Regions from separate parts of the Streptomyces sp. NPDC051822 genome, predicted to be linked through region 1. Evidence: riboswitches for the same ligand, from Rfam matches in the RefSeq annotation. Region 1 holds a riboswitch; the other holds the start of a gene.
The links. A riboswitch is a leader RNA that binds a small molecule or an ion and turns the genes downstream of it on or off. The one in region 1 is predicted to bind cyclic di-AMP.
Positions count from the first base shown of each region.

Region 1 (6,958 bases):
CCCCCGACCCCTCCGGTACGGCGCCGAGCAGCGGCGCGCCCGCCGCCTCCGGCAGATCGGCCAGATTGCAGCGCGCCGCCAGGTCCGGCGCCGCCGGCCAGCTGCCGACCACGACACCCAGCTGCTCGATCCCGCGGGCCCGCAGCGCCTCGGCCGTCAGGGCCGTCGAGTTGAGCGTCCCGAGCCCGGCCGGGGCCACCACCAGGACCGGTGCTCCGAGCAGCGCGGCCGCGTCCGCGAGCGTGCCGCCCTCCGCGTCGAAGCGGACGAGCAGACCGCCCGCGCCCTCCACGAGGACCAGGTCGTGCGAGGCAGCCAGCTTCCGGGCGGCCTCGGCGACCTCCAGGGCCCCGACCGGGGCGAGCCCGGCCCGCCGGGCGGCCGTCCCCGGAGCCAGCGGCTCCGGGAAACGGCCCAGCTCGGTGGAGGCCACGGCGCCCGAGAGCCGCACGACCTCGTCCGCGTCGCCGCGCTCGTCGGGACCGATACCCGTCTGCGCGGGTTTCAGGACGGCGACCGACCGGTGCGCGGCGGTGGCCACGGCGGCCACCGCCGCCGTCACCACCGTCTTGCCGATCTCCGTGCCGGTCCCGCTGACGACGACGATTCCCACTGACCTGCCCGTCCTTCCGTTCACATGATCATCCTGCCGCTGCCGCCGCGCGTACCGCGGCGCAGATCCGGGCCACGTCCTCGTCGCCCGACACGTACGGCGGCATCGTGTAGATCAGGTCCCGGAACGGGCGCAGCCACACGCCTTCCCGGACCGCCGCGCGCGTCGCCGCGGCCATGTCGACCTCGTGGTCGAGCTGGACGACCCCGATCGCGCCGAGCACCCGCACCTCGCGGACCCCCGGCAGCTCGGCGGCGGGCGCGAGGCCCGCCCGCAGGCCGGCCTCGATCCGCTTGACCTGGACCTGCCAGTCCTGGGAGAGCAGCAGGTCGATCGAGGCGAGGGCCACCGCCGACGCCAGCGGGTTGCCCATGAAGGTCGGCCCGTGCGCCAGCACGGGGACCTCGCCACGCGAGATCCCGTCGGCGACGCGGCTCGTGCAGAGCGTCGCCGCCATGGACAGGTAGCCGCCCGTCAGGGCCTTGCCCAGGCACATCACATCGGGGGAGATCCCCACCTGGTCGGCGGCGAACAGCGTGCCCGTCCGGCCGAAGCCGGTGGCGATCTCGTCGAGGACGAGCAGGACGTCGTGCGCGTCGCAGGCCTCCCGCAGCACCCGCAGGTACTCCGGGTCGTGGAAGCGCATCCCGCCCGCGCCCTGCACCACCGGCTCCACGATCACCGCGGCCACTTCGTGCGCGTGCTTACCGATCTCGGTCCGAAGCAGCTCGGCGTACGACTCCTCGTACGCCGCGGGCGGGGCGTCCACGAACACCTGCCGCTGGAGCACCCCCGTCCACAGCTCGTGCATCCCGCCGTCCGGGTCGCACACGGCCATCGGCTGCCAGGTGTCCCCGTGGTAGCCGCCGCGCCAGGTGAGCAGCCGCCGCTTCTCGGGGCGGCCGAGCGAACGCCAGTACTGCAGGCACATCTTGACCGCGACCTCGACGGACACGGAGCCCGAGTCGCTGAGGAAGACGTGCCGCAGCGGCTCGGGGGTGATCTCGACGAGCCGGGCGGCGAGCCGCACGGCCGGCTCGTGCGTGAGCCCGCCGAACATGACGTGGCTCATGCGCTCCAGCTGGTCGCGGACCGCCGCGTTGAGCACCGGGTGGTTGTAGCCGTGGACGGCCGACCACCAGGAGGACATGCCGTCGACCAACTCGTCCCGGCCCTCGGAGGGTTCGGCGAGCCGGAGGCGTACCCCGGACGCGGACGCCACGACCAGCGGGTCCGTACGTCCCGGCATCGGGCCGTACGGGTGCCAGACGTGCGCCCGGTCCAGGGCGATGAGTTCGTCGTTGCTCACAGCCGTCACGCGTTCGGGGCGAGGTCCGTACCGGCGCCGCGGCGACGCACCGCGACCAGGTCGGTCCTGGCACCGTTCGCGGCCGCCGCGCTCTCCGCCGCCCCGGTGGACACGGACGCGGTGGACGCGGTCTCGGTGGACACGGACGCGGTGGACGCGGTCTCGGCGTGCCCGCCGCAGGGACCGCACCCGCCGCCGGAGTGCGAGCCGCAGCCCGCGCCCTCCTCCGCGTCGTGCGAGCCGCAGCCGGCCGACGCCTTGGAACCGCAACCCCCGGCCCCCGCCGCGAGGGCGTCCGCGCGGTGCTTCGGCAGCGTGGTCGTGCCCGCGCCCTCCACATCGAAGCCCGCGTCCGCGATCATGTCCAGGTCGGCCTGGCCGGCCTGGCCCTCGCTCGTCAGGTAGTCGCCGAGGAAGATCGAGTTCGCGATGTTGAGCGCCAGCGGCTGCATCGAGCGCAGGTGCACCTCACGGCCGCCCGCGATCCGTACCTCGACGTCGGGGCAGACGAACCGCACCATCGCGAGGATCCGCAGACAGCGCTGCGGGGTCAGGTTCCACTCCTTGGCGAGCGGCGTCCCCTCGAAGGGGATGAGGAAGTTGACCGGCACGGAGTCGGAGTCCAGCTCGCGCAGCGCGTACACGACGTCGACGAGGTCCTCGTCGCTCTCGCCCATGCCCGCGATCAGACCCGAGCAGGCCGACAGACCGGCGGCGTGCGCCTTCTGCACGGTGTCCACGCGGTCCGCGTAGGTGTGGGTCTTGGTGATGCCGCCGTACGTCGCCTCGGACGTGTTCAGGTTGTGGTTGTACGCGTCGGCGCCGGCGTCCTTCAGCCGCTCCGCCTGGCCGTCCGAGAGCAGACCGAGGCAGGCGCACACCTCGACGCCCTCGTTCTGCTCCTTGATCGCCTCGATGGTCCTGCCGACCCGCTCGACGTCCCGGTCCGTCGGACCGCGGCCGCTCGCCACCAGGCAGACCCGCTTGGCGCCGCCGGCGACACCCGCCGCGGCGGCCTGGGACGCCTCGTCCGGCTTCAGCCACGTGTACTTGAGGATCTCGGCCTTGGAGCCGAGCCGCTGCGAACAGTAGGAGCAGTCCTCGGGGCACAGGCCGGACTTCAGGTTCACCAGGTAGTTGAGCTTCACCCGGCGCCCGAACCACTGCCGGCGCACCTTGCCGGCCGCCGCCACCACATCGAGCAGTTCGTCGTCGGAGGTCGCCAGGACGGCGAGCGCTTCTTCACGGGTCGGCAGCTCGCGCCGCAGCCCCTTCTCCACCAGCGTGTTCAGCAGGTCCATAAGGGCTGATCCTTGCCTACCGCCCACCCCCGGGCCAAGGAGGATCCGAACAAACGCCCCCGAACGAGGTGTGTGGATGACCACATCCCGGCCACGGCATCCTGCGGTTAGGGTCTGTGCGCTGCCTACAAAAGGATCGCCGCATGCCACAGGCCGACGACGCACGGGCCGCGGGCCCGCGCCGTACCGCGTTCGACTGGACCGACGCCGAGGCGCGCCGCCGGGCGGATGCCGGTCTCGTCCGTACGCTGCGGCCCCGGGCGGCCGAATCCGACCTCCTCGACCTGGCGAGCAACGACTACCTCGGCCTCACCCGCAGGACCGAGGTCACCGAGGCCGCGGCTGAGGCGGCCAGGCGCTGGGGCGCCGGCTCGACCGGCTCGCGGCTCGTCACCGGCACCACCCGGCTGCACACCCGCCTGGAGCGCGAACTCGCCGACTTCTGCGGTTTCGAGGCGGCCCTCGTCTTCTCCTCCGGCTACACCGCCAACCTGGCCGCCCTGACCGCCCTCGGCGGCCGGGACTCCCTGATCGTGTCCGACGCCTCCAACCACGCCTCGATCGTCGACGGCTGCCGCCTCGCACGCGCCGAGACGGCCGTCGTCCCGCACACCGATCCCGAGGCCGTCGCCAAGTCCCTGGACGCGCACCCGGGGCGGCGGGCCCTGGTGGTCAGCGACTCCGTCTTCTCCGTCGACGGCGACAAGGCCCCGCTGACGCGGCTCGCCGCGGCCTGCCGCGAGCACGGGGCGGGGCTCGTGGTGGACGACGCCCACGGCCTCGGCGTCCTCGGCGAAGGGGGCAGGGGCGCCCTGTACGAGGCCGGGCTCGCGGGCGACGAGGACGTCGTCGCCACCCTGACCCTCTCCAAGTCGCTCGGCAGCCAGGGCGGTGCCGTCCTCGGCCCGGCCCGGGTGATCGAGCACCTGGTGAACACGGCCCGCACCTTCATCTTCGACACCGGGCTCGCCCCGGCCGCCGCGGGCGGCGCGCTCGCCGGCCTCCGGCTGCTCGGCGCGGAGCCGGGCCTCGCCGGGCGGGCCCGTACCGTCGCCACCACGCTGTACCGGCTGCTCACGGAGGAGGGCCTCACCGCGGCCCGGCCCGACGCGGCCGTCGTCTCGGTGCGCGCCCCCTCCCCGGAGGCGGCGCTGCGCTGGGCGGCGGACTGCCGCGCACAGGGCCTGGTCGTCGGCTGCTTCCGTCCTCCGTCCGTACCCGACGGCATCTCGCGCCTGCGCCTCACGGCCCGCGCCGATCTGACGGACGCGCAGATCGAGCGCGCGGTGGCGACGATCCTGCGCACGGCGCCCGCGGTCCCGGAGGCGTGACGGCGGGCGATCCGGGGGAGGGCCCAAAAGCGTTCCGAGGCAGCAGAGTTCACCGCTTCGGGCGACAGATGGGGACATATCTTGGTGGAACGCGGCCCGGCGCGGCACGATCGGTGGCACTCTGACGCGAAGCGCGATCCGGGGCAGCGGCCCCGGCGGGAAAGGGACAGCGTCGCCATGGCAGATCACCAGGAAGCATCCGTCACGCTGCCGAGCGACCCCGCCTCGGTCCCCACGGCCCGGAGGTACGTCGCGGACGTCCTCACCGGCTGGGGCCTCGACGGCGCCGCGGACCTCGCTGACTCGGTCCGCGTGATCGTCTCCGAACTCGCCACCAACGCCGTTCTGCACACCCTCGGCCAGTCGCCGACCTTCACGGTCGAGATCCGCCTGGAGCGCGAGGAACGGCTCCACATCGGCGTCACCGACAGCCACCCCCGCCGGCCCAGGCGGCTTCCGGCGGCGGTCCAGCAGGACAACGGCCGGGGCCTGGTCATCATCCGTGTGCTCGCGGCGGAGGCGGGCGGCCGGCTCTCGGTCACACCGACCGAGGACGGCGGCAAGACGGTCTGGATCACCGTCCCGTGGACCGTGTCACCCGTCGCGAGGTGTTGACGGGGTTTTCGTATACGGGTCTTCCCGGTGAGCGCGGGAGTTCCGGGTGCGTGCGGGTCCTCCGGGCGAGGGGGTACGGCGGGCGAGGGGGTACGGCGGCGCCATCGCACCCCTCACGAACGGACCGCTATCGGCGCCGGATCACCGGACGCGGCCGTAGTAGACCTTCGACGACCAGATCTTGTCGAGCTTCACCCAGGAGCCCGTCTTGGGCGAGTGCCAGATCTTGCCGCTGCCGGCGTAGATGCCCACGTGGTACACCCTCCCGCCGGAGTGGAAGAAGACCAGGTCCCCCTGCTGCCTGCTGGAGGCGGAGATGTGCCGGGTGGTGTTGTACTGCTGCTGCGCGGTGCGGGGCAGCGACTTGCCCGCCTTCTTGTACGCGTAGAGCGTCAGCCCGGAGCAGTCGAACCTGGTGGGTCCGGTGCTCCCGTACCGGTACGGGGCTCCCTTCTTGGACGCGGCGACGCTCAGTGCCTTGTTCGCGTGCGTGGTGGCTGCCTGGGCCTCCGATGCCGCACCTGGTGCGAGCAGCGTGCCGCCGACGGCGGCGAGGGTGAGAGCCGAGACGGCTCCGGCCCGGGACAGCAGGGACGGGACGTGCATCTGCGCGGTCATGCGCAACCCTTCGTCAGCCGCCTGCGAAGGATGACCTGTCGGGTTCGGGCTGGCGAAGATGCCCGGCCGCTGACGCGGCTTCACCCCAAGGGACGGCCCCGCTGCCGGAACAGCGCGTACGCCCCGTAAAAATCGGGTCCTCCACTCCTGCCGATCCACTCCTGTCGACCAGACGTCCGGGACAGCGGCAGGACTCGGCGTCCGCCCGGACCGCCCCGCCGCGGTGGCGGGGGCTTGTCGTCGACAGGGATCTTGACCCACACAGAGGTCGAAATCCGAGCTGAAACGGCGATATGTGAGGCTCCTCACGACTGATCCATACGGGTGGACAGGATGGTTTCGTGATCGTCGGAGGTTTGGCCGACGAGCCCCGCACCAGGGGTGGAACGCCCCGTTCGGCCAGATGCGTGCACGTGATGTGCAAGTCACCCGGCACATATGTCGACTCGTCGACTACGCCGAACGGGGGAGCGATTCTGCGGTGCGCGTCGGCCGTACGGCCCTCGACACGACGCGCCGGAATGTCAACTCGCCTGCGCGTCGCGGACAGTGACGCGGCCGGTCCTCCGCTCTCCGTCCAACACCCGCAGGGCGCGCGCCAATGTGTCCGCGTGGACCTCGTGCTCGCCCCGCATATGCATGAGCGTCAGGGCCTCACGCAGCGCCTCCGCCCTTCCCACCAGGGCTTGTGCCGCTCGCAGCGCTCCATAGGTATGCGTACCTCTGGATGGATTGATCTTCCCGAGGAGGTCGGCGACTTCGAGGTACGCGTCGACGAGTTCACCCTCGGCCCGCGTCAGGGCGGGCAGGGGCGGCAGTTCCGGGACCACGGCCGCCTCACCGCGCCGTGTCGCCGGCGGCGGCCGCCCGCCTGCTGGTGACGACGTGGTCGACCAGGCCGTACGCGACCGCCGCCGACGCGTCGAGGACGGTGAGACGGTCGAGGTCGGCGTCGATCCGCTCCCGGTCCTGTCCCGTGTGCTCGGCGAGCATCCCGGCCATCAGCGAGCGTTGCCGGAGCAGTTCGCCCGCGTGGATGTCGAGGTCGCTGAGCTGCCCCCGCAGCGGCTCCTCCACGGCGGGCTGCCGGAGGGTGGCTCGCGCGCCCGCGAGCATCAGGCGCCTCCCTGGAGTGCCGGCGGCGAGCAGGACCGCGGCGGTGGACTCGACC
Region 1 covers NZ_JBITBZ010000012.1:129,914-136,871, forward strand. Annotated here, with positions in the region: gene bioD (dethiobiotin synthase) at 1-613, opposite strand, end outside; gene ACIA8N_RS30265 (adenosylmethionine--8-amino-7-oxononanoate transaminase) at 642-1,922, opposite strand; gene bioB (biotin synthase BioB) at 1,928-3,223, opposite strand; gene ACIA8N_RS30275 (8-amino-7-oxononanoate synthase) at 3,367-4,554, shown strand; gene ACIA8N_RS30280 (ATP-binding protein) at 4,732-5,169, shown strand; gene ACIA8N_RS30285 (C40 family peptidase) at 5,311-5,787, opposite strand; cyclic di-AMP (ydaO/yuaA leader) riboswitch at 5,790-5,921, opposite strand; gene ACIA8N_RS30290 (hypothetical protein) at 6,312-6,617, opposite strand; gene ACIA8N_RS30295 (ATP-dependent Clp protease proteolytic subunit) at 6,625-6,958, opposite strand, start outside.

Region 2 (6,958 bases), on a different contig from region 1:
TCCGAGGTCTTCGACCACACCTCCGTGCTGCGCTTCATGGAGAGCTGGACGACGGCCCTCGGCACACCCGCCACCTGCCCGAACATCAGCGCCTGGCGGCGGAAGGTGACGGGTGATCTGACCGGGGTCTTCGACTTCGCCCACCCGGTGTACGGAGTGCCGGCCGGCCTTCCCTCCACCGCGAAGGTGATCGGTCAGTCCACCTGCGCCCCGCTGCCCAACCCCGCCCCGCAGAACAACGCCCTGCCCGCGCAGGAGCCCGGCACCCGGCCGGCGCGCGCCCTGCCGTACCAGGTGAACGGCAACCTCGACCGGTTCGAGTTCGGGGCCGCCGGCAAGATCCTGGCCTGGTTCTCGATGACGAACCAGGGGGCGGAGGCGAAGCGGGCGGCGCACTTCACCATCCACCCGCACCAGCACCGCGACACGGCGGCCTGGCAGTACACCGTCGAGGCGGGCAGCACGGCCTCCGACTACTTCAACATCGGGCTCGGGTCGGGATCCGGGAAGTACGACATCTCGATGATGGGCCCCAACCGCTTCCTGCGGCGCTTCACCGGTGACGCCTCCAGGGCGGGCAGGTCCGTGGAGGTCGCGGCCCGGTTCGCGCCCGAGGCGGGGACCGGCCGGACGGCCCTGTGGTTCAGGATGAGCAACGCCTCGGCCGGCCCCGTGACCTTCACGATCCGCTCGAACGCCTACCGTACGGACGGCCCGTGGACGTACACGGTGCCGGCGAACTCCACGCGCGAGGACTTCTTCAACGCGGTGGCCTACCAGCACGGCTGGTACGACTTCACGATCGTCGCGGACATCGACGGGACCTGGTCGCGGCGGTACACGGGCCACATCGAGACCGGGAGCGCGAGCATCACGGGCTGAGCCCGCGGCGGGGTGCCGGGCGGCGGGGCTTCCGGCCGTCGCCCGGCCCGTACGGGGTGCGGTCAGCGGCCGGCGTGCGCCGCGCGGTGGATCGTGGCGTCGAGGAGCGCCACCGCGTCGGCGGCCGTGCGGCCGGGTGCCCGGTTCCACGGCCCGATCAGGTCCTGCCAGCCCCGCGATCTGAGTTCGGCCATGATCCAGGCCGCCGACTCGTTCATCGTCGTCGCGCTGCCGTAGCCGAGACGGTGAGCGGCGAGGAGCGCGCCGCAGACGCACCGGGCCCCGCGGGCGTCCCGCAGCCTGTACGGGGCGTTCTGCCAGCCCCACTCCGTCAGGACGAGGCGGGCGTAGCCGAGGTGGACCGAGGGGCGCAGCTCGGACCGGCCGACCCGACGCCAGGCGTGCAGCCGGTCGGGCAGTACGGCTCCGAGCCGGCCGGGGAGGCGGCGCTCGGCGGGAGGGGGCGGCGGCAGCGCCAGGAGCGCGTCGGCGACGAGCCGGTCCACCGGCACGGTGAGCAGGTCGCGCCAGCTCTCCGTTGCCGTCGCGGGTTCGTCGGGGGGCGCAGGGAGCGGTTCCCCGGTGGTCAAGACCGTGACGATCCGCTGCCAGGTCGCGCTCTCGTAGAGGGCGGCGGCCTCGCGGTCGAGGGTGTCGGGGTCGAGCAGGGGGACGGCAGGCGGCATCCGGGGGCTCCTCGGTCGGGTTTCTCCATCCTTCACAAGGAATGTCGGCTTTGCGACTTTTGCCCTTGAGTGCCCACTCGGACGACAGTGCTCTTATCGCCCACTTCCCCATAAACAGAATTACGGCGCATATTCGGACATTGAACGCCTGGTGATGCGACTCACGTTCCCGGAAAGGCAGCGGCGCCGCGGGTGCCCGCAGGCCGTACCGGACAAGGAAGTTCGACCGGCCCGAGACGGCCCCGATCTTGAATTCCGTGAATTCCGTGATCCATTTATCGGGTTCCGACTTCCACTCCCCTTGTTCTCTGTCGCATTACTGGCCTACGGTCACCTCCATTCGAGCGGATCGCCGAATCCTGCCACCGCTCGTGACACCTCCCTTTTCACCCGACGGCAGGAGCGGGGGACCCACGAAAACGCCGGTCCGGACCTCCGGAGCGGCTCGGGGTGAAGCCGCGTGCGCGCGGCCGGACACCTCCAGTCCGAACCCGACAGCTCACCCCGAAGGCGCCGGAGAGGAAATCCGTCATGCCCGCACACGGTAAGCACCGCCGCCCCCGACGCCACCCCGTCTCCCGGGGACTCGCCCTGGTCGGCACGGGTGGGGCCGCTCTCGCCCTCCCGCTGATCGCCCCCGCCGCGGCCGGCGCCGCGCCCGTTTCCGGAGCCCCGGAGATCAGCAGGTCCGCCGTCGCTCCCGCCGCGGCGCTCGCCCCGGCGGCAGCGCCCAAGGCGCCCGCCGCAGCACGTACCTACACCGTCGTCAGCGGTGACTCGCTTTCCCTGATCGCCCAGAAGAAGGGAATTCAGGGCGGCTGGAAGAGCCTTTACAGGACCAACAGGAGCACGGTGGGTGACAATCCGTCACTTATTCACCCGGGTCTTGAACTGACGATCGGTCGGGATTCCGCGAAGGCCGCCCCTGCCAAGGCGAAGGCCACCCCCACCAAGACGAAGAAGGCCGGTACGGCCGATCGGGCGAGCCGCTCCGAGCGCAGGGCTGCCGCCCCGGCCGCCGCCGGCACGGGCGCCTCCGCCGCGGCCGCTCCCGCCGCCGCTCCCGTCCAGGCCGCCCCGGTCGCCGCCACCCAGTACGCGAACAACCTCGACGGCTGGATCCGGGAGTCGCTGGACATCATGGCCCGGCACGGCATCCCCGGTTCCTACGACGGAATCCTCCGCAACGTCATGCGCGAGTCGTCCGGCAACCCGCAGGCCATCAACAACTGGGACTCCAACGCGGCCAAGGGCACCCCCTCGAAGGGGCTGCTCCAGGTGATCCAGCCGACCTTCGACGCCTACCACGTGCCGGGCACGTCCACGGACCTGTACGACCCGGTCGCCAACATCACCGCCGCCTGCAACTACGCGGCCGACCGCTACGGCTCCATCGACAACGTCAACGGCGCCTACTGATCCCTGAAGTGCCCGGTGAACCAGGAGGTGGCGAGCTCCGCCACCTCCTCGAGGGCGCCCGGTTCCTCGAAGAGGTGGGTGGCGCCCTCCACGACGGCCAGCCGGTGCTCGCAGCGCAGCCGGGAGCCGGCCCGCCGGTTGAGGTCCAGGACCAGGGCGTCCCTGCCTCCCACGACGAGGAGCGTGGGCGCCCGCACCCCGGCGAGCCGGTCGCCCGCGAGGTCAGGCCGGCCACCGCGTGAGACGACGGCGGCCACGGGCGACCCGGGGTCGCCCGCCGCCCACAGCGCGGCGGCCGCCCCCGTGCTCGCGCCGAAGTAGCCGAGCGGGAGGCCGTCGCTCTCGGGCCGCCCGGCGAGCCAGTCCGTGGCTCCGGCGAGCCGCCCCGCGAGCAGCGGGGTGTCGAAGACGTGTGCCCGGTCGGCCGCCTCGGTCTCGGTGAGCAGGTCGAAGAGCAGGGTGCCGAGACCCGCCCGGTTGAGTTCCGACGCGACCGCCCTGTTGCGGGGGCTGTGCCGGCTGCTGCCGCTGCCATGGGCGAACAGGACGATGCCGACGGCCCCCTCGGGCACCGCGAGCCGCCCCGCCAGGACGGCCCCGGTGGCGGGGATCCGTACGTCCGACTCGTGGACGACCGGGCCGTGGGCCGCGCGGTTCCTGTCCAGGCAGGCGACCACCTCGGCGTCGGGGGTCTGGGTGAAGTCCCGGTAGAACTGCCCGATCGCGTAGAACAGCTCCGGTGTGCGGACGCTCACGGTCTCGTCTGCCTCGCCGCCGAGCCGGTCGGTCCAGCCCTGCGGCGCGACGGCTACCGCGAGGACGATCCGGGCGGCACCCTTGGCCCGTACCACCCGGCAGGCGGCCAGGGCGGTGGCGCCGGTGGCCAGGCCGTCGTCGACGACGAGGACCGTGCGGCCTTCGAGAGGGATCGACGGCCTGCTGCCCCGGTAGCGCCCGGCCCGCTGGTCGAGTTCGGCGTGCTCCCGCTCCTCGGCGGCGGCGATGTCCCGCTCGTCCGCCCCCGTCCGGCGCAGCACCCGCTCGTTGAGCACCCGCACCCCGCCCTCGCCGAGCGAGCCCATGGCGAGTTCCGGCTGTCCCGGGGTCCCCAGCTTCCGTACGAGACAGATGTCGAGCGGAGCGCCGAGGGCGTCCGCGACCTCCGCCGCCACCGGCACGCCGCCGCGCGGGAGACCGAGGACCACGACGTCCTGGTCCTTGAGATGGCCGAGGCGGGCGGCGAGCTGCCGACCCGCGTCGGTGCGATCGCTGAAGTACATGACCCGCCGCCCTTCCGCCTGCGCGGCTCCGGGCGCGGGGCGCGACGGTGTGCACCGTCCCCTTGCCCGTACCTCCAGGGTAGGCACATGCGGCGGCGTCCCGTCAGGCGGCGAGGAAGGCCTCGATGGCCTCGGCGAGCGCCTGCGGGGTCTCCTCGGGCGCGTAGTGGCCGGCGTCCTTGAGGACTTCGAGTCGGGCGTTGGGGTACCAGCGAAGCCAGGTGGCCTCCATCGCGTCCGCGCCGAGCGCCGGGTCGTGGGCGCCGACGACCAGGAGGACCGGGGTGGGGTTGTCCCGGACGCGCTCGTGGAAGTCGGTGCGGGACCAGGAGTCCAGGTAGGCGCGGAAGGCCGTCGCGGAGGAGCGTCCGACCGAGCGCTCGACGAGTGCGCCGAGCCAGGCGTCGTCGTATCGGCCGCCGGTGGTGTTGTCGATGATCGCGCGCCGGTTCGCCGGTTCGTCGGCGGCTCCGGCGAAGAGTTCCCAGGTCTCGCCGTCGAGGGGGAAACCGGCCGCGGAGACGGGCGAGATGCCGATGATCGAGCGGACCCGGTCGGGGGCGTCGAGGAGCATCAGCTGGGCCGCCTTGCCGCCCATCGAGTGCCCGATGACGGAGAAGGAGTCCCAGCCGAGGTCGTCGGCGACCGCGAGGGCGTCGGCCGCGACCTCCTCCATCGTGTAGGCGCCCGTGCGGTCGAGCGCCTCGCCGTAGCCACGGCAGTCTACGAAGGCGTAGGAGCCGTCGGTGTCGTTCAGATGGGCGCGCAGCGGGGCGAAGCTGGAGCGGTCACCGAACCAGTTGTGCAGCACTAGGGCCCGCCGGGGGCCGCCGCCCTGTACGTCGTACGGAAGAACGCGGTCCGTCATCGTGCCCCCTGAGCGCGAGGTGGTGGTGGCGCCGCGTCCGCGGCGCCGGTCGACGACCGAGTGTGACGGCGCGAGCGCGCCTGGTCAACACCGACGGGCCGGGGAGGGGCCCTCGGGTCCGGGGATGCGGTGCCCTTGGTCCCGGGCGCATCCTTGCTGTGTGACCCCGCACGGCACGTCCGGACCCGGCCCGGTCGGCGGCACCGGGCGTCTGTCCGGGAACGGAACCGCCGACGGGCCTGGGTCCAACACGCTGACCTGGGCGCTCGCGGAGGCGGCGCTTCGTACCGTCGAGGAGGTCGGCGGGTGCGCGGGCGGGGTGTATCTGCGCTCCGGCACGACGGGGCTGCTGCGGCTCGCGGTTCTGGTCGGGCTGCCGGGACCTTTGTTCCGCCCGTGGTGGCGGATGCATGAGAACAGGCCCTTCCCGGTGGCGGAGGCGCATCGCTCGGGCCAGCCGGTGTATCTCGCCGACGTCGAGGACGCGATGCGGCAGTTCCCCCAACTGGTGGCGAGCCTGCCGTTCCCCTTCGGTTCGCTCTACGCGCCGGTCGTCGCGGGTCGTGAGCGCTTCGGGGTGCTGGTGGTGCTGCGGGCGCCGACGCCCGGGGTGGCGGTGAGCGGTCCTGACCGGAACCGGATGACACGGGAGGCACTGCGCCTGGGCAAGTCCCTGGCCGGCCTGTCGCGGCTGGGCACGGTGGTCGAGTGGCCCGGTGATCCGGTGTGCGTGCAGCTGTCCACGGCGGGCGCGCCGCCGGTCCGGTTCGGCACACTCGACTGGGATCTGGACACCGGCACGGTGACGATGGACGCCGGGCTCCTGGAGATCCTCGGCGCGGAGGTGACCTCGCCGTGCTCGATCGAGGTGCTGACGTCCTTCCTGGAGCCCGAGGACGGGTACGCGCTGTGGGCGGCGGCCCGTCAGGCGACGGGCGCTGACGGACGGCCGTCGGTGCGGAGGTTTCGGCTGAAGGGGCCGGACGGCGGGCTGCACCTCCTGGAGGCCTCCACGCGCGCGCGTGCCCGCCCACCGGATCCGGACGGCGGGACGACCGGTCCGACGCCGGGTCCCGACTCGTCCGAAGGGGGCGGCGTAGGCGCCGGCGGCAAGCGCCTCCTGTGCACCCTCGTCGACCTCGGGACCGGACTGATCGGTTCCGACGCCACGGACCGGCTGCCTCGGGCCATCCTGGCGATCGACCGCCTGGGACGCGTCACCTACGTCAACGAGCTCACCGAACGGCTGCTCGGCAGGCCCCGCGGGGCCCTGGCAGGGCGGACGTTGTGGGAGGCGCTGCCGTGGTTCGGCCTCCCGTACCACGAGGAGCAGCTCCGCGCCGCCCTCGTCTCCGGTCAGCCGGTCCGCTTCGTGGCCCGGCCGGAGCCCGGCCGGTGGCTGTCCGTCTCGCTGCATCCGGGGCGGGACGGGGTGACGATGGTCCTGGTCCCCGAGGAGGACCCGACGGAGCCCCGCCGGGGAGTCGGCGGCGAGACGGTGAGGGGCGGCGAGAAGGGAACCGACGGCGAGAAGGGGACGGAGGACACGCTCTCCCTGCGCGGTGACCGGATGCCGTCGCCGTACCGGCCCGTCGCCCTGGCCATCGCGCTCTCCGAGGCGGTGACGGCGCGCCAGGTGTCGGCGGTGGTGACGGAGGAGCTGCTTCCGGCGTTCGGCGGGCGCCAGTTGGCCATCTACCTGCTCAGTGACCGGCGCCTGTACCTGGCCTGGGAGACGGGTTTCCCGCCGGGCTTCCTCGAACCCTTCGACGGTGTGGGTCTGGAGGCCCGGGTGCCGGGGGTGGAGACGCTGACGACGGGCA
Region 2 covers NZ_JBITBZ010000010.1:223,353-230,310, reverse strand. Annotated here, with positions in the region: gene ACIA8N_RS27830 (phosphocholine-specific phospholipase C) at 1-882, shown strand, start outside; gene ACIA8N_RS27825 (hypothetical protein) at 945-1,568, opposite strand; cyclic di-AMP (ydaO/yuaA leader) riboswitch at 1,909-2,094, shown strand; gene ACIA8N_RS27820 (LysM peptidoglycan-binding domain-containing protein) at 2,100-2,987, shown strand; gene ACIA8N_RS27815 (phosphoribosyltransferase family protein) at 2,981-4,267, opposite strand; gene ACIA8N_RS27810 (alpha/beta hydrolase) at 4,371-5,135, opposite strand; gene ACIA8N_RS27805 (SpoIIE family protein phosphatase) at 5,296-6,958, shown strand, end outside.
Region 2: it holds a riboswitch for cyclic di-AMP, as region 1 does, so the genes downstream of both, ACIA8N_RS27820 (LysM peptidoglycan-binding domain-containing protein) here and ACIA8N_RS30285 (C40 family peptidase) in region 1, are expected to answer to the same signal.